DNA from 4 places in the Blautia sp. 1033sp1_1033st1_G9_1033SCRN_220408 genome. Region 1 is predicted to be linked to each of the others. Evidence: riboswitches for the same ligand, from Rfam matches in the RefSeq annotation. Region 1 holds a riboswitch; each other region holds the start of a gene.
What was found. A riboswitch is a leader RNA that binds a small molecule or an ion and turns the genes downstream of it on or off. The one in region 1 is predicted to bind cobalamin.
Positions count from the first base shown of each region.

Region 2: another riboswitch for cobalamin. It lies ahead of AB5916_RS00550 (cysteine-rich small domain-containing protein); the one in region 1 lies ahead of AB5916_RS02105 (Ig domain-containing protein).
Region 3: another riboswitch for cobalamin. It lies ahead of AB5916_RS00915 (Ig-like domain-containing protein); the one in region 1 lies ahead of AB5916_RS02105 (Ig domain-containing protein).
Region 4: another riboswitch for cobalamin. It lies ahead of AB5916_RS08560 (Ig-like domain-containing protein); the one in region 1 lies ahead of AB5916_RS02105 (Ig domain-containing protein).

Region 1 covers NZ_JBFKZO010000002.1:61,979-66,880, forward strand. The annotation lists gene AB5916_RS02100 (hypothetical protein) at 1-803, opposite strand, end outside; gene AB5916_RS02105 (Ig domain-containing protein) at 934-2,703, opposite strand; cobalamin riboswitch at 2,890-3,119, opposite strand; gene AB5916_RS02110 (VanW family protein) at 3,244-4,674, opposite strand; gene hisIE (bifunctional phosphoribosyl-AMP cyclohydrolase/phosphoribosyl-ATP diphosphatase HisIE) at 4,682-4,902, opposite strand, start outside.
Region 2 covers NZ_JBFKZO010000001.1:107,324-112,225, forward strand. The annotation lists gene AB5916_RS00540 (N-acetylmuramoyl-L-alanine amidase family protein) at 1-515, shown strand, start outside; gene AB5916_RS00545 (NlpC/P60 family protein) at 776-2,107, shown strand; cobalamin riboswitch at 2,341-2,532, shown strand; gene AB5916_RS00550 (cysteine-rich small domain-containing protein) at 2,773-3,081, shown strand; gene AB5916_RS00555 (phosphatase) at 3,295-4,008, opposite strand; gene AB5916_RS00560 (class II aldolase/adducin family protein) at 4,249-4,902, shown strand, end outside.
Region 3 covers NZ_JBFKZO010000001.1:187,689-192,590, reverse strand. The annotation lists gene AB5916_RS00915 (Ig-like domain-containing protein) at 1-2,367, opposite strand, end outside; adenosylcobalamin (AdoCbl) riboswitch at 2,451-2,584, opposite strand; gene AB5916_RS00910 (hypothetical protein) at 2,766-3,533, shown strand; gene AB5916_RS00905 (PEP/pyruvate-binding domain-containing protein) at 3,576-4,902, opposite strand, start outside.
Region 4 covers NZ_JBFKZO010000009.1:28,723-33,624, reverse strand. The annotation lists gene AB5916_RS08560 (Ig-like domain-containing protein) at 1-1,702, opposite strand, end outside; cobalamin riboswitch at 2,021-2,211, opposite strand; gene AB5916_RS08555 (DegV family protein) at 2,304-3,191, opposite strand; gene AB5916_RS08550 (TetR/AcrR family transcriptional regulator) at 3,495-4,031, shown strand; gene AB5916_RS08545 (COG2426 family protein) at 4,161-4,637, shown strand; gene AB5916_RS08540 (flavodoxin family protein) at 4,691-4,902, shown strand, end outside.

The DNA of each region.
Region 1 (4,902 bases):
GTGGGTTGGGGAATACTGGTGGGAGCCGGCACCACATCCGGGACTGTAATGGTACAGTCTTTGGCTGTATACCATTTAATCTCTCCGCCGTTATTGCTGTTTCCCGGCACAACAGAAAGAGCCTGGTTTTTCATTTCTGCAGGAACATCAAAGGTAAAGCGATAGGTTCCATCTGTATCAGCAGTTCCTGTTATTACCTTTGATTTATCTGCATCTTCTTTTTTTCCTACATACAGTCTGTCAAACACACTGTCATTGCCTTTCACCACCAGGGTGATCTTGCCTTCAGCTGCTGTATAGTCTGTAATGCTTGGTCTGAACTCTTTATCCTTGAAAATATCTTCCTCTTCCGGGTCTTTTTCTTCCGGATCTTTTTCTTCCGGATCTTTTTCTTCCGGGTCTTTTTTTTCTGTATCTTCTTTTTCAGGATCTTTCTTTTCCGAATCTTTGGATTCTGTATCTTTCTTTTCAGTATCTTTCTTTTCAGTATCTTTCTTTTCAGTATCCTTCTTTTCGGATTCCTTTTCCTGGGAATCTTTCTTTTGCGGATCTTCTCCTTCAGAGTCTTTAGACTCATTAACAGCTTCCTTTTTATCGGTTTCTGCATTATTTAGTGCTTCTTTTTCTGGCACAGCTGTAGGTGAAACAGATATCTCCGGCATTTCTGATGGCTGGGGAGCCAGGGAAATGGCAGGGATCTGATCACTGTTCTCCTGATTCTCACCAAAAGCTGCCACAGCTGGAGTGACGGACATGGCAGCGGTTAAAAAAAGTGCAAGAAATCTTGTTGAATTACGTTTCATATGAATCTCCTCTGTTAAACAGGAATCTGCCCTGCAAAATATTGTGCCACACAATGCTTCACAGGACAGTTTTCTTTATCTGTATCTACTATTGTTTATTTGTAACTGTAAAAATACGGAACATTTACATTTATTTTACTTTTACTGTGCAGGTTGCTTTCTGCTTGCCTACAGTAACAGTGATCTTAGCAGTTCCTTTTTTCAGGGCTTTTACTTTTCCCTTGGAATCTACGGTTGCCACTTTCTTGTTGCTTGACTTAAATGCTGCTTTCTGTCCGGTTGTTTTGGGAGTGGTTGTTACTTTTAATTTGGCAGACTTGCCAGCTTTTAAGGTAAGCTTGCTCTGTACCTTTACACTGGTGCATGGATCCACAACAGAAACCTTCACGGTTGCCTTCTTGCCGTTTGCTGTTACTGTAATCGTAGCTTTGCCGGCTTTCTTTGCAACGATCTTACCTGTCTGGTCTACTGCTGCCACATTCTTATTAGAAGATTTCCATTTCAGGGTTGTGGTTGCACCTGTTGGATTCACTTTATAAGAAACATAAGTCTGAGTTCCCTTATTCATGGTAAGGGCTGCCTTTTTCATCTTAAGAGATTTTACTTTTACTGCTTTTTTGGTTACTGTTACAGCAATGGTCTTTTCCTTAGATCCTGCTTTTACAGTGATCTTGGTCTTACCTGCTGCTTTTGCAGTGATCTTACCAGCATCGTTTACTGTAGCAACGGAAGGATTCTGGGAAGTGTATACCACCTTGTCTGTGGTATTTGCAGGTGCTGCAATGGCACTGACTGTCCTGGAGGCTCCTGCCTTTAAGGTAAGCTTGGAAACAGAAACCTTTAATGAAGTTGCTGCAACTGCTGCAGGTGTGGGAGCCGGCGTCTCAGTAGGTGTTGGTGTAGCAGTAGGTGCCGGTGTCTCATTCAATGTTACATGAAGAGTATAGGCGATCTCATGTGCCATGCTCATACCTGTAGTCAGTGCAAGGATCTTCACATCTTCATTCAGGTCAACCGGGATCCTGTATGTAACGCCGGAAGTATTCACTGTACCGTTAAATAACTGATTATTTGCCTTTACATAAACATATTTCTTGCTGCTGAATGTAACATCTGCAAATGCCTTGCCATTTTCAACAATAACCTGTGGACAGGTAATGGTCACTTTACCTGTACCGCCTGTAGCTGTGAAATTCTCCGGTGTATAAGTACCATCCGGAAGTGCTGTGCTGTTATCTACAGCATCTGTAGCAGCTGCAAGAAGCTTGGATGAGTTGAAGGTGATCGTGTAATCTTTCCATTTATTTCCCTTGACAGAATGTGCAGCCACATTAATAACCTTATCCAGTTTGGCAACTGCAAACGGTCCGAATACATACTGTTCTTTACCATTACTATCCTTTACTACAGATGAATAAATCATCTGATTAGCAGTATCTGCCTCTGCCGCCTCTGCTGTTCCAAAATAAAGCTTATCCCTGCCAGTGCCGGAAAGAGTAATGGTAGCTGTCATTACTCCATCTTTGTCACTATATAAAGTAGCTGCTACTACCCGGAACATATCGCCAGTACAGGTCACTCCCGGTGCAGCTGCATCAGAAAAATCAAAGGTATAATATCCCTGTGCTGCAACGGTTCCCGGATTCTCTGCATCTTCAGCTACCGGTGCGGCTTCCTCCGGATAAGCGGTAAATGCACCATCTAATACATCAGAGGTCACTTCCTCCTGGTCTGTAAACTCAACAAAATCTGCCTCCTCAGACTCATCAAAAGCCTCATCCTCTGTTACATCCTGTACATCCACTACTGCTGCAAGATCTTCCCCAAATGCAGGAAGCACACTCCCTGTTGTCATTGCAGCGCAAAGAAGCATTGCAAGAATGATTTTTCGTTTTTTCATGATCTTTATCCTCCTGTTATTTCCAATCAATTTGAATGAAGACATGTACTGCTGTACAAAAAAGAAGCCTGCTTCCGGCTTGGAAACAGGCATCACAATTGCTCATATCATTATATGCATAGCCAAAAAACATATGTGCAATAAAACAATACAAGAAATAGCAATGAATCGCTTTCGTCGGAAGCTTCCATCTTCAGCATTCACAGCAGGTTTCCTGGCTCACAGATCAACAGATATCTGCTCCTTCTCAAGAAGAGACGGCTTCCATGAGTCCTATCGGATCCAGGCTTCTTCTCAATGGCCCCTGCAGTATCCTCCCTGCTCACAGTGACCGGATCGTTCAGGACTTCCACCTGATTCCCTTTAACAGCCGGAATCGTTGCCTCCTGGCTGACACTGTAAACGGTCTTTATTCATTTCCTGTATTATAGCAAAAGCATTTTTTGAAATCAATACGATTTCCTTTAAAATTGTGAAAAATCAAACAAAATCACACATTCTTATGATGCCTGTTTACAGCTCTGTGGCCGCCACGCAAGATCAGCTGATGTAATGGCTGCTGCAGATTTCCTCCGTTTCCAGAAGATTTCCATCCTGGTCATATACATGACGATAAGTTTTGTAGCTTTGTGCATCCAGCTGCTGGGTAGTCACCTTTACTGTATTGGAATTTGTTTTTGTACCATAGATCTTCACATTAACGGAACCATCTGCATAAGTGGCAGAGATCCGGATAGGATACTCAGTATTATTGCAAAACTGAAAGTCAGGATCTCCCCAGGATACAGCAGCATCCAGCCCAGCTGGCACATAATCTACCCTGCCGGAATGATTGGTACGCTTTACAATTTCCAGATCTGCATATAGGCATGCATTAAACAAGGTGGTGGAAACCTGACAGATGCCTCCGCCGATCCCTTCTGCATGCTGTCCGTTTACAAACACACCGGCAGCCTTATACCCTCTTTCGGCTGTACGCTCTCCTAAGGTTTCATTGTAAGAAAAGGTCTCACCAGGCATCAGTTCAATTCCATCAATTGCCTTTGCAGCAAGAGTCAGATTGGTGATCCGGTTGTCAGTACCGCCTCCATAAGTATTATAGCTTCCCAGCACATCCCGGAATACCCGGCTGGTCAGATCCCCGGTTGTCACCTCCGGCAGGATCTGTTCAAAAGCCACTGTAAACACACTGCCTTCTTTGGCCTGTCCATATTCTTTGACCGCCTTTGCAACATCAAAGGATATCCCTGTCTTGGAAGGAACGATCTCATAATCATTCTTTTCATCCATATATGCATCTTCCGGCTCCTGATAGATCTGCCTATAATAAGCCTTGAAATCCGGCTCCTCTGGTGTAACACTGATGGTTGCACACTGGATCTGTGTATCAAGATCCAGGCTGGCAGCTGCATGCAGGAGCTGCTCCTTTAAAGCATCTGTATCTGCCTTAATACCAGTTTTTCCCTTCTTTATGATCAGACTGTCGTCTGTTATCCGGCATACAGGCTGTACCACTGTATCTACCTTTTCGATTTCCATATAAGAAATCACAGAAGACACTGTCTCCGGATGGGTCACCTGGGGAAGAAGCGTGATCTCTTCTGCATTATCATCTGTCATCAGACGTATCCGGTCCAGACCTCTTTTATACCAGGCACCATGGCCAAGCTGATAGGCCTGCTCCACCACTTTCCCAGGATCTATGCCAAGCATAGGAAATATGTAAGCTTGATAAACTTCGTCGGACAGGTTCACCTGGATAGCCTTATCCTCATAAGTCTCTTTAAAATCTGCCAGGATTGCTTCTCTGGCCTGGGCTTTTGTCTTTCCCTGGATGGAAATCCCATTGACCTGAACATTTTTCCAGATCACGGAATCATTTAGAAGTACACACCAGACCAGATACAATACGGCTGCCAGAAACACTGCAGCCGCTGTAATACTGAAAGCTTTTTTTGCTTTTCTTTTCATATGTAAATCACCGTCTGGCAAGTTCCCTGGTAATGTCCTCCCAGGTAACGCCCTTCTCCACCATTAATACCATTGCATGATACAAAAAATCGGAAATCTCGTATTTAATCTCCTCTTTATCCGGATTCTTTGCAGCAATAACGATCTCCGTACACTCCTCACCTACTTTTTTCAGGATCTTGTCGATTCCCTTATCAAAAAGATAATTAGTATAAGAGCCTTCCTTTG
Region 2 (4,902 bases), on a different contig from region 1:
AGGGTCTTGACTGTTCCGGCTTTGTGGGCTGGTCTGCTTATCAGGTTATGCAGTCCCAGTCTAATGTAGGATCAGGCTATACAGTTGTATCCGGTGAGATCGGTTCTTATTATAAGAGTATTGGATGGGGTACGATTGTGAATCAGTCTTATCTGTCAAAGACCGAATGGAAAATGAAGCCGGGTGACATCGGATATAATAGTGGCCATACATGGATCGTTCTTGGACAGTGCAGTGATAAGAGTTTAGTGATCATACATTCGACGCCTCAGGCAGGATGTCAGATTGCAGGTACTACCACTCCTACTGGTAATTCAAATAGTGAGGCAGTTGTTCTTGCCAACAAGTATATGGCTAAATATTCTGGATTTACTAAATTTAATTACCATCCATCTTGCGGCAATTACATCCGTAATGGTAATTACCTTAGATGGAAGAGCAGCGTACTCAGCGATCCGGATGGGTATGGGAATATGACTGCTGACCAGATTCTGTTGAATCTGTTTGGATATTAAGATTGAACCGGAATGCAGAAGGCATTCTTGGATACAGCCACGCAGGCGCAGGGAAGACCGGCCTGTGTGGTTTTTTTTATATCAGCTGGGAGTGCTTTTGATATTTATTGCACTTTAATTTCTATTTGTTACAAAAAAATTAAATTTATTAAAATTAGGGGTTGCAATGATGGTAACGATATGTTAATATGTATAAGAATTAAAAATAATGTTGCAGAAATATTACGTATTAAAACAATAAAGTTACGAGGGTGATAATCATGAAGAAAAGAATCGTATGTCTCACACTTGCACTAATGATGTGTGGTACACAGGTAGTAAGCGTAAGCGCTTCCAGAGAAGATGATCTGAGAGAAGAACAGGCTTGGACAAGCCAGCAGCTGGATGCTACATATGCTCGCATGAGTGCACTCTGGGATCAGAAGCAGCAGCTGGAGGGCGAGATTGCAACACTGGATGCCAATCTTGTAGATGTGATGGTCAATATACAGACTTTAGAGACAGATATTTCCAATAAAGAGACTGAGATCGTGAAAACAAAACAGGACCTTGGCAAAGCACAGAAAGCAAAAGAAAAACAGTACGATGCAATGAAAAAGCGTATTCAGTATCTATACGAAAAAGGCGGAAGTGATGCCTGGTTCCAGATGATGATGAATGCAGACAATCTTGCAGATCTTCTTACAAGAGCAGAGTATACACAGAAGATGTATGAGCAGGACAGAAAGAGCCTGGAAGTGTATTCTAATACTATTGAGCAGGTAAAGCAGCTGGAGGAAAAGTACACTGGTGAGAAGGCTGAATTAGAAGGCATGAAGCAGGAGTACGAAGCTGAGTCACAGAATCTTCAGGCACAGCTGGATGAGAAGAGAGCTACTTCCGCAGACTGTGAGAATGAGATCGCATATGCACAGCAGCAGGCTACTGAGTACGCAAATCTTCTTGCAGCACAGCAGGCTGAGATCGAGCAGCTGGAGGCAGAGCGTATCGCAGCAGAAGAAGAGGCAAGACGCCAGGCAGAAGCAGCAGCTGCTGCACAGGCATCTAATGATGGTGATTATGATTCTACCCAGTATGATGAAGAAGGAAATGCAGTAAGCAGTTCTGAATCATCAGGATCTGGAGAGACTCAGTATGATGAGTATGGTAATGTGATAGATTCTGAGAATACAGTAGATCCAAGTGAATATCAGAGTTCTTCTGAGTCAAGTTCTTCTTCCAGTTCCAGTTCTTCATCTTCTGGCTCTGGTTCAGGATCTTCTGTTGTAGATTATGCTACTCAGTTTGTAGGTAATCCATATGTATGGGGTGGCACCAGTCTTACTGGTGGTGCAGACTGCTCCGGCTTCGTACAGAGTGTGTATGCTAATTTTGGCGTCAGCCTTCCAAGAACTTCTTATGAGCAGCAGAATGCTGGAACAGAAGTTTCTTATGCAGATGCACAGCCAGGCGACCTGATCTGTTATGGCGGTCACGTGGCAATTTATATGGGCAATGGACAGATCGTACACGCTTCCAATGCGAAGGATGGCATTAAGATCAGTAATAATGCAGCTTACAGAACCATTACCTCTGTAAGACGTCTTGTATAATAGCAAATAGTAAGAGATTCAGAACATATCCCCTGAGTCTGGTATGTATTTATTTATGCATTCCGGAACTCAGGGATTTTTATCTCAGTCGAGAAGACTCCCACCTCTTTCAGGTGTGAGTAACAGATGCTCGACTTGAATGCGTAAATTCCGGAGGGGCGCTTTGGAAACTTGTATGCAAAAATAAACATTGACAAATATATAGTAAAAGGGTATTATGATACCAGTATAATTCCATATTGAACATATTAAGTGCTGATCATTTCTAGAAGATGACAGAAGAGGGAATCAGGTGAAAGTCCTGAGCGATCCGGTCACTGTAACAGGGAAGCCAATCTCAATATCCCATTGTGCTGATGCATGAGAAGGGGAGAGGAAGCGATGATCCTGAAGTCAGGAAACCTGCTTAGTATGGCGAGGTTAAACTTCCGTGTAAAGTGTAACAACCAACTTCGGGGAATCCGCAGCCCCTTAGTGTTGTCTGCTCTTTAATGGTAGCAGACATTTTTTATGGAATGCGCCTGTTCATGAGAATTATACCGATTAAATGGCAGGCGATACTACTTCGGATGTCCGTTCCCTCCGCGTATTTATGAACGGTTCATTTTCTACCCCGAAGTAGCATCGCTCCCTCTTTTTTACAAGAAAAACAGGAGGCGGATGGAATGGCCGGTGAATATTGGGAAGGCAAAGAATATTCCTTTTTCAGTCATAAAGAATGTGAGTTTTTTCCGTGCCACAAAGGTGCAGACCCACAGGATTTTAATTGCCTGTTTTGTTATTGTCCATTATATGCCCTGGGAGATAAGTGCGGAGGGAATTTTAAATATACGGAAAAAGGCCTGAAAGATTGTACAGGGTGTTTACTGCCTCATAAGCGCAGAAATTATGGTTACGTAACCGGTAAGTATCAGGAACTTGCAAAACTGATGGATGAGATCAGAAGCGTGAAAGCTAATGATAAAAAGGAATAATAAAGGCAAGAGTAATAAAAACAAGAATAATAGTGACAAGAATAACAAAGATAAGAGTAATAAAGATATAAATAAGAAAAGCTGTTGTACGGAAAATCTCTGAAAGGAGAATCCATACAGCAGCTTTTTTTATAGGAAATTACTCCGTAATGTTCCAATAAAGTAAAAAAATGTAATGGAAATACCCATCTAATACTCCTGTTATATAAAAACCTATCTTTTCATAAGGAAGGAAAGCAGTCTGGGAATCTGGCTATTAAGGATCAGATCCGGTGGAAAATTACAGTCTTTTGCAAAAGCTTCCCCATAAGTAAAATCACCGATGTGAGAGATCCCATGACTGTCACTGGAAAGGAGCACAGGAACCTGATATTGGAGACACAGTTCTAAAATCCTGCGGCAATTAGGCCTGGTATCGCCGCGGTATCCATAAGGCGCAAGAGATGCCTCGTTGATCTCCATAAGAACCTGGCTATGTGCGGCAGACCGGATCACGGCTTCATAATCAAGATCATATTGAGTATTATCAATATGGCCGAGAACCTTTACACAGGGATGCTGCATCACATTTAACAGTGCAAGTGTATTGCTCTGTCTGTCTGCGGGACGAAGGTTCTGGACATGCATACTGGCAATCGCATAATCAAGGCCTGAAAGGACATCTGCTGGAAGGTCGATCCGGCCTTGTTCATCCAGGATATTAACCTCTGCACCTAAAAGCAGCTGAATGCCAAAACGCTTCCTGGGGGCTGCGGACAGGCTGCGAAAATAAGAAACAGTACCTGCGCCTATAGTAGATGGACCATGGTCGGTGATCCCTAAAAGAGAAAGTCCTTTGCATGAAGCTGCTTTTGCCATTTGGGTAATGGTACAGGAGGTGCCATGGCCACTGGCAATAGAATGAGTGTGTATATCTGATAAAAACATAATTAAACAACTCCTTTGCTACCAGTATGACACAGCGTGAAAAGCTTTGTCAATGAAAAAAACAGGTGATTTCCTGAAAAAACAATAAAAACAACATAATAAAACCTTTAAAAACAACATAAAACAACAGATATACCTTGACTTATTGTGTGGAATGAGGTAGAATCACAATAGAAACAAAATGTTACTGCGAAAAAGGGAGCAGGAAACGCTATATATGCTTAAGGAGGATAAAAAAGCATGGTAAACGAATATGAGATCAAAAAACAGATTTGTGAAATCGGAAAACGTATCTACAACCGTAACATGGTAGCAGCAAACGATGGTAACATTTCCGTAAAACTGAATGACAATGAATTTCTCTGCACACCTACTGGTGTATCCAAAGGATTTATGACTCCGGAGTATATCTGTAAGGTAGATGCTAAGGGAGATGTGATCCAGGCAAATCCGGGATTCCGTCCTTCTTCTGAGATCAAGATGCACATGAGAGTATATCAGAAAAGACCGGATGTAGGATCTGTTGTACATGCACATCCTGTATATGCAACATCTTTTGCAATTGCAGGTATTCCTCTTACACAGCCGATTATGCCAGAGGCAGTTATCGCATTAGGATGTGTTCCGATTGCTGAGTATGGTACTCCATCTACCAATGAGATTCCGGATAGACTTGAGAAATATCTTCCATATTATGATGCAGTTCTTCTTGAGAGCCATGGCGCACTTACCTGGTCAACAGACCTTCTTGCTGCATACATGAAGATGGAATCTGTTGAGTTTTATGCACAGCTTCTGTACCAGTCCAAGATGCTGGGCGGACCAAAGGAATTTGATAAAGAAACTGTTCAGAAGCTTTATGAGATCAGAAGAAAAATGGGCCTTCCGGGCAAA
Region 3 (4,902 bases), on a different contig from region 1:
AGGAACCAGATTATCATCACTGATTTTCTTGAGAGTATTCTGATTGAAAGTAATTGTGTGATGATACCAGGTATCCTTTTTTGCTGAATGTCCAGAAATACTCAGTGGATCATTCAGGGAAACAATTGGAACCGGCCAGAAAGTGTAATGCTCAGAGCTATCAAATTGTTCAGGGGCATAGCAAATCGTATCTTCTTCTGCTGGCTTTACAGAAGACTCTGAACAGTCACCCATGTAAAGTCTGTCAAATCCGGTTCCTTTGAGGGTAACTACCAGGTAAGCTTTTTTGTCTTTTACGATGATTTTTGTATTATAAAAAGCGAACATTGTGCTGTCAGAAATGGTATCTATGGTGTAGGTACCATCTTCCAGAGCAACAGATTTATTCTTTAAAGTAAAAGTTATACAATCATCCTGGGATGGGGTAAAATCTTTTATTACAGCCTGCTCAGAGCCATCTTCAGCCGTATAGTTTTCAGCAGAAGCAGTAATGGTGTAGGTACGGTCCGCATACAGCTGGTAAACAGCGGCATCAGATGAAGTAATAACATTGCCGTAGTTATCTGTTACCGTGTAGACTGGATCCGTTACCAGATTTCCATCCGCATCCTTTGCTTCGAGAGTTACAGAATAAGGCTCAATTTTAGGCTGAACGATCCAGGTATAGGTGTAAGAAGCGAGAGCCGTGGCGGTATTGTTCTTGATCACCGAGTTTGTGGTAGCAGGATCGTAGAGTTTTAAGGTTGCAGTCATTTTTGTGTCTGTCTGACTGATGAAACGGACATTACTGAAAGAATAAGTGGCGGATGTGGAATATGTTTTAGAAGGTCTGGAAAAGCATTCCGTTGTACTGAAAAACCAACCACTCTGATACAGACTTTTGTCCGGTCTTAATAATTTTATGCTAGATGCAATAATGGTATTGTCAGAAGCCCGGTAGGGGATGGTGTAGGTATCGCCATCTTTGGTGATGACTGCTTTGTAGGCATCGGAACAGCCTGCAAAGATATTATCGCAGTTGTCTTTGATCCACTTTTGGGCTTTTGCTTCCGGGCTTTGGGTCAGAGTAAAGGTTTTGGTTTCATCTTGAGATGGGATAAAATCTTTTATTACGGCCTGCTCAGAGCCATCTTCAGCCGTATAGTCTTCAGCAGAAGCAGTAATGGTATAGGTGCGGTCCGCATACAGCTGATAAACAGAAGCGTCAGCTGAAGTAATAACATTGCCGTAGTTGTCTGTTACTGTATAGACAGGATCCGTTATCGGATTTCCATCCGCATCCTTTGCCTCGAGAGTTACAGAATAAGGCTCGATTTTAGGCTGAACGATCCAGGTATAGGTGTAAGAAGCGAGAGCCGTGGCGGTATTGTTCTTGATCGCCGAGTTTGTGGTAGCAGGATCGTAGAGTTTTAAGGTTGCAGTCATTTCTGTGTCTGTCTGACTGATGAAACGGACATTACTGAAAGAATAAGTGGCGGATGTGGGGTATGTTTTAGAAGGTCTGGAAAAGCACTCCGTTGTATTGAAAAACCAGCCACTCTGATACAGACTTTTGTCCGGTCTTAATAATTTGATACCAGATGCAATAATGGTATTGTCAGAAGCCCGGTAAGGAATGGTGTAGGTATCGCCATCTTTGGTGATGACTGCTTTGTAGGCATCGGAACAGTCTGCAAAGATGTTATCGCAGTTGTCTTTAATCCACTTTGCGGCTGTATCTTCCGGGGAAAATTTTTGCAATTTGGCAGTATCAAGAGAAATATGAATGGAATAAGTGATGGTATGTGGTGCTCCCATTGCTATGGTAGTTCCGGCAATTTCCATATCTTCATTTAAAACTACAGGAATCTGGAACAGGGATCCATTTTCAGTAGAAACCGGAGAATAGGTGACTCCATTAGATTCCAGCTGGGTATAAGAACTGCTGGAAAATCGAATGTTTCCATAAATAACGCCATTTTTGATCTCTATAGAGGGACAGGTGATTGTGATATGCCCGGCTCCACCGCTGAAAGTGAAATTATCCGTATCGTAAGAGGCATCTGTATATTCGGTCTTTTCACCGATAGAGCTGTTTGTATCAGTTATGGTTGTAAAAAAATCTGATGTATCTGCAAAATCTGAAGAAACATCCTCTGTAAGGAATTCTTCAGAAGCAGATTCTTCAGACGGGGAGCAGGTATTTTCCTTATCACTAAAAGTAATAGTTTCCGATTCTTCGTTTTCATCTGGTGTACTTGTAAAATTCTCAAGTCCATCAGAGAACCAAGTATCGTCTGTAGTACCGGCAAAAGCAGCAGCAGGAGAACTTAATGTCATAGCTGCAGTAAGAAGCAGTGCCAGAAAACGGGATTGACGGTGTTTCATGTTATTATTCCTCCTTCGTATAAAAAATACCCTCTGAAAAGAGGGCATAAATATAAAGAATAGCGTTAAAAGCTATTCTTGGTTATGCATTTCATATCGCCCCTGAGATAAAAAATGCACGATGAGACACATATAAAAAGACCCGACTTTACGGTGGCAAGGACGCCGCTGCGGATATGAACCGCATTCCATTTAAATATGTCTGTTTGTTAATTGGATGATACTACAGAAAAAAAAGATATGCAATCGTTTTTTAGATTTGCGTATACCGTACCTAATCGATATACTCTATTGACTGAACCGATTAGGTACGGTACAATAAAAACATATTTTAAAATCCATAAGAGAGGAGAAAAAAGATTCACCATCATTAACACGCAAAAAAGGAGGAAAATGAAATGAAGAAAATGAAAAAGACACTTTGCGGCTTTCTTGTATGTCTGTTATTAGTCGCTGCCACCCCATTACTGGCAAATGCAGCTGCCAAAGCACCTGTTTGCCCTAAGACTCAGGCCCTTTATTTTGAGAGATCAGCTCCGTTCAAGGGTGTCGATGACACATCTGTATTCGATTTTATTTACATCAAGAACCTTTCATCTACAGCGACCATTACCAACATAAAATCATCCAACACATACTACACAGCTTACAAACGTCAGGGATTAAATGCGATCCAGATTGGCACAAGCACGAAGTTTCACATGAAAGGCCACAAGGTTAAAGTCGGAGAAAAATCCACCTTCAGCTTTGTAGTTAATCAAAATGGGAAAAGCTATAAGCTGTCCTGTAAAGTAACCTTCAAACAGCACCCTGCAGTTTTTAAATCCTTTAAAGTTGGCTCAAAAGATTACGCTTCTGAAATTAACGGTTACTGGCAATATGGTGCCAAGATTTCCCGTTCCGGAAAAACACAGATAAAGGTTGCTGCTGCTAAAAATTATAAAATAGATTTTATTGAAATTGCCTATAGAAAGGGCAACAAGGCGTTCACTAAAAAGATCAAAAACGGACAGAAGGCTTCTCTGAAAAACGCCGTTTCAATCGACGTTACCTACCATACAACGAAGAAGCCAAAATATTACAAAGCACCAGGTTCTGACTACCGCTACTATTATTTCGGCCAGCCAACTCCCCTCTATTCCGATTTCTCGTTCAATTTATGGTAGTATAGGCTCTAGGGACTGTCGTTTGACAGCCCCTTTTTTATTTTACTGCTGATAAAGTACCAGTCTTTCGTTCTGCAGATCATTACACAGTTCGCATGATACTTTGCTCATATCATACACATGAACAACCTGCTTCAACTCAGGATCCTCCGTAAACAGGCTTACAATATCAGGATATTCTGCCAGTTTTTCCGGTGCAAACCGTAACGTTTTTTCATTGGCAAATACTGCGGTGTACAATATCTCTGCTTCTACCAGATCCTGAAAAATATGGCTTCCATACGAAAGTTCCGGATTATATCCCGCCTTTTTCTCTTCTATCTCACAAATTGCTTCAAATTCACTGATATCTGCAAATGTTGTCGGAACACCAAGTTCCGGAGAAGATGTACCTATACGCCCCGGAACCATAAGAAGCATATGCTTATTTTTTTCTTTGTATTTCCAGTTTATTGTTCCGATCAGTTTCGCCACGTTTGGCTTTCTGACATACGGCATATTATAGTACGCAATCGGATCAACCAGAACAATGTGATCGATTTTCACATTTCTGGACAGTCCCATCGAAGAATGCACATTCTCCAGAATTATTTTTTCTTCTGCAATATCCTCCGGAATCTGTGCTTTTCCGATATCCTTAAACACCTTCAGTGGCCGGCACTGCAACAGGTTTATGGAATATTCTCCTGTTTCTGAAAGGTTCACCGTAAATTCGATATCAACCGGATATTCATATTCTTTCTGGAGCAGCTGCATAATATCCTGTATCTGCTTCATCAGAATCTGATTCTTTACTATACCACTGCACGCAATAAAACGAACGGATCTGTTTATTCCCCTCTCCCTGAATGATCTTTCTGCGTCAAAATCATGATCCAGAAGAATATTAGCAAGGTATTCCGGAAGGAATCCTTCGATCTGATCCAGATACATTTGTCTCACGCAGTGTCCAGAGGTATCCACTGCTTCTACTTTTCGCTGCGAAAACTGATGTTTCTCTGCAATGGTTGTACAGCTTGTTGCCTGTGGCATATCCAGACTGACAAGCCGGGGATAAGAACCCTCCGTGCGATCCACTGCTGCTGTTCCAAGACCCATAACCAGCCTCAGCATTCCTGCTTTTGGATCGATCTGCTCTAAAAACTTATAAGGGCTGTAAGAGTACCCAACTCCCGCTGCACATGGCATATAATAAGATCCATAGTAAGAGCCAGAAACGCGCTGTACAAGAAGTGCCATCTGTTCATCCCGTTTGTCAAGTCCTCTCCGCTTTCTGTAATCCAGTGCCGACAGACTCATGGAACTGGCATATACAGTCCTTATTGCGTTTTCAAACTCCAGAAGGCGCTCTTCCAGAGTTCCTCTGTTG
Region 4 (4,902 bases), on a different contig from region 1:
TGCTGTCTGCCTCTGCAGTCAGGGAAAGATCAACTGTTTCATCAAAGGCAGCAGTAAAGGAAGTCTGCTTTGCAGCAGCATCCCCCTTTGTGCCTGCTGCAATATAGCCTTCGCTTTGTGCCTGAACAGTATATTTCTGTCCGGATTTCAGCTGATAGATGCCTTCTGTACCTGTCACTTCTTCCTTGGTGGTATTGTTTGTGACTGTGATCTGAGCTTCCGGAATCACCTCACCAGTCTTACTGTTTACTGCGCGGAAAGTCACCTGACAGGTATCGGGTTTTGCTGCAAACACAAGCCTGTAGGTGTACTCAGCCAGAGGCTGTGCACTGTTATCATTGATGGCTGCATCCTCCACAGAAGGGTCATACAGCTTCAGCGTGGCAGTTACCTGCTGCTCCTGGGTTCTCTTTGATGTATCCAGAGAATACGTCTGGGATTTTGCTGGCTGCTGTTTAACAGTAGATTTAAAAATGCTCCAGTCTGAGAAGAACCATCCGCTCTTATACTCTTTTGCACTTGGTCTTTTTAGGCTGATGCCAGAAACAGCACTCTTGTAGCTATTGTAATATGCAACATGATAGGTGCTTCCATCTTTTGTAACTCCGCCTGTTGTTGAAATCACATCATCCACATAATTCCTGTAAAGGAATTTTGCAGCCTCAGCAGCCTGGTCCGGTGCCTGAACTTCATCGCTTACCTTGGTTACTGAAGAAGAAAGGATCTTCACATAATGGTCTGTCCAGGTTTTATCTGTTTTTCGGGCAGCTACCTGGAACAGGGTATCCAGTTTATCTACCGCCAACGGCCAGAAAATATGCTTTGTACCATCCTCCGATGGTCTGTAAGCGATCAGCTTATCATCCTTTTCATTGACTGCATCCAGTGCATCCCCCACATACAGTCTGTCATAATCCCCGTTTTTCAGTGTGACAACTGCATCAATCTCTCCATCCTTTACAAGCAGGGTGCAGGCTTCTGCCGGAAATCCGCTATCTGCCTTTACAGCTGCCTGGTAGGTACCATCCTCCAGTCTGTCCGGAGCTGGCGTTACCATAGGCACATTCAGCTTAATATGAATGGTATAAGTAATATCATGAGCAGCTGTCATTGCCACAGTAGTTCCTGTGATCTCCATATCCTGGTTGAGAACTGCAGGAACCTGAAAAACAGATCCTGTATATTCTGTACCTGAAACCGGCAGATACTCATCTCCATCTACAACCAGTTTATTATAGCTGCTGCTGGAAAAAACCACTGTTGCAGTTACTTTTCCTCTTGTAATGGTCACCTTCGGGCAGGTAATCGTAACTTTTCCTGAACCGCCTTGGAAAGTAAAGGATTCTGGAGTATAGGTTCCGTCCTGATATTTTTCTGCAGAACTGGCAGCCAGCAGAAGGTCATCCTGTACATATTCCTCTGTATTACCATCTGTCAACTCGAAAGACGCATCCCCGGTATCCGGATCAGAAGGTTCTTCACCGCTGGTAAATACATCCTCCACTTCGCCCAGGTCATCTTGACCCTGCACATCTGAAACATCAGCGTCAGATTCCTCCTCGTCCACATCCTGAATATCCAGAACATTCTGTGCCTCTGCATCTGCTGAAAATTCCTCTGCTGCAAATGCAGGAGATATAGATGTTACGGTCATTGCTCCTGTTAGCAAAAGTGCTAAAAGAGCATTTGACTTTTTCCTCATTGCTACTTCCTCCTTTGATAAAATTAGGTACTCGCTGCTTGTAGAGGCAGGAGTCCGCTTACATCGGATATACACGTTTCTGTGCTTTGCGTGGAATTTTAGTGAAATAGGAACATTACAAAGTAATCTCCTCTTACACACAAAAAAGCCTGCTTTCATTTGAAAACAGACTTCCTTCAATCCTTAATCTTTCTCTGTGGTATTTAAGCTGCAATAGGGGATTTATTGCAATACAAAAATACTTGTACCAGGGCGCATAAAAATCCCCCTGCCACCTTTTGATCTGATTATTTGGGTGAAAGTGCTTTCATCGGAAGCTTTTCATCGGATATTTCCAGCAGGTTTCCTGGCTTGCAGTTCATCGCTTTGCCCCCTTCTCAGACTGTCGTCCAATGGATTTACTGGCATTGCTCCCTGCTTACAGTGACCGGATCGCTCAGGATTTCCACCTGATTCTCTTTTACCCTTCACAGTTAATCTGCGTAGGCACTGAAAACATATATATTCATCTCATATGATAGCAACTTCTAACCAAAAATCAAGTCATAAAACCAAATTTTATACATAAATCTATGATCAATTAAAGTGTAAGTAATTACATTTACACTTTGTAAACAATGGATGGATCCTGTACAATGCTGAATCCCATACCGTATACTCCCGGGCCGGTGTGGCTACCTACACTGAAGGACAAATGATCGTAATAAACCTGTACCTCAGGGAACATCTCCTGGAGCATAGCCTGCCATTCTCTGGACTCTTCCAGACTCAGACCTGACCCTGCTGCCCCGATCCTTACATATTTAGGATCGATCCCTGGAAAACGTTTTTCCAGATCCTCTTTCAGTGCCTTCAGCATGATGGCTTTTGCCTTCTTCATGCCTCGTGTTTTGGCAAAGGCATCCAGCTTCTCTCCCTGAATCGTAAGTACCGGCTTGATATGAAACACAGTACCAAGAGCAGCAGCTGCAGGCGTGATCCTGCCTCCCTTTTTCAGATATTTCAGATCATCAACTGCAAGAAAAATGCTGGAATCATAGGCTCTTTTTTCCAGATCCTCACGGATCTCTCTGGCAGATCTGCCCTCGTTTGCCATATGCAGTGCTTCCATTACAGCAATACGCATAGTAACAGAAATACGATGGTTATCTGCTACCTGTACCTTTCCCTGAAAATCCTCTGCAAGTCCAATGGCAGTAGCACAGGAACTGCTTAAACCACTGGACATGGGAATATGGATGATCTCATCATAGCCCTTAGACAGGATCTGCTTCCACATATCCATCACATCACCAGGGGAAGGCTGGGATGTAGATACATCATGACCTTCTATAAGACTTTCATAAAAAAAGCGTTGCTCCAGATTGATTCCTTCATAATATGTTTGTTCGTCAATGATCACCGGCATAGGAAGTAAAAATATCCCCAGCCTGTCTGCTTCTTCTTTAGTGATACCGCTGTTACTGTCTGTCATTACGGCAGTTTTCATACCTTAAGCTCCCTTCCAAAACCCTTCTGCTCTCTCCACCAGGAAGACTACTCTTCTCTAAGGAGTAAGTTATCATTAGGTTTAACTTCTCATCTAACATCTTGCAAATTTTCCTGCATTCGATATAATCAAAATAATCCTAACCGTTCAGTACCTTGCAATTACCTATCAGGAAAATGCATTCCAAAACACCTTCGGTGCTGGCTTTTGATTACAAATAATCACATGTGACGAATTGTAACACTTTCCAAATAAAGATTCAATTCTTTTTTTCAAACTGTGACAATGTAAGGAGATTTGTTCATGAATATCCATAAAAAGAACCCATCCAACTTATTAGCGCGGAAGTGTATTGCAGCTGCCCTTAGTCAGCTTCTGAAAGAAAAGAGTTTTTCTTCCATCACGGTTTCCGAACTTACCAAGAAAGCTGGTGTTTCCAGAATGACCTATTACCGGAATTACTCTTCCAAGGAAGATATTTTTGAGGCCTACCTGGAGGATGCCCTGATCTTCTATGATAAAGATATCCAAGCCCTTCCCATTAAGGGAAATTACTATGATGTATCCAATCTGACCCATTATTTTACCTACGTTAAAAAACACCATGAATTTCTGGACAATCTTTTCAAATGCGGATATGGTCACCTTTTCCTGAATGCCATTGATCAATATGTGATGTATCGCTGGAAGAAAGAGGATGACAGCCTGGACCATATTTACAGACTTCATGCTTTCAGCGGTGCACTTTACAATTCCTACATCCACTGGTCTTTGGGTGGTGCCAGAGAATCTCCTGAAGAAATGGCAAAGGCACTTCGCCTTGTATTCGCAGACACATAAGGCTGATCCTGCCCCTTTTCACTTGAAAATTCACTGTCCCTGGCGTATAATAGCGGTCAGATAATCATAAAGGAAAAGACTGCTGCCACACAGATCTTTGGCAGAAAATATTATAAAAAGGAGATTTCCATGAAAAATTATCTTATTGTGTTTCTGATTTCCATGCTTCCCCTGATCGAGCTTCGAGGTGCCATTCCTTATGCTGTTGGATTTGGTCTTCCTCTTGTGCCATCCTACATCATTGCAATTATCGGGAACATGCTTCCTGTGCCATTTATTTATCTGTTTGCCCGTAAGATCCTGATCTGGGGAAAGGATAAACCAGTGATCGGTAAGTTTTTCACTTTTTGCCTTGAAAAAGGTGAAAAAGGCGGGAAAAAGCTTCAGGAAAAAGCTGGAAGAGGACTTTTTATTGCGCTTATGCTTTTCGTAGGCATCCCACTTCCTGGTACAGGTGCATGGACCGGTACCCTTGCAGCCAGTCTTCTTGACATGGATTTTAAATCCAGTATTCTGGCAGTTATGCTGGGTGTATTGATTGCAAGTGTGATCATGGGTGCTGCCAGTGCCGGTCTGTTTGGTGCTGCAGGTGCTATTTTCAGTTAAGAACAGAGACTATAAATATTTTGCTACTATATATAAGAAAGGATGTATCACAAATGAAAGTTTTACTTTTAAATGGCAGTCCAAGAAAAGAAGGCTGTACTTACACCGCACTTTGTGAAGTAGCCGACGTTTTAAATGCAAATGGCATTGAAACAGAGATTTTCCAGGCTGGAGATCCTTCCCAGGAAAACGTAAAAGCTGCTGCTCAGAAATTAAAAGAATCCGATGGACTTGTAGTTGGCTCCCCAGTATATTGGGCTTCCCC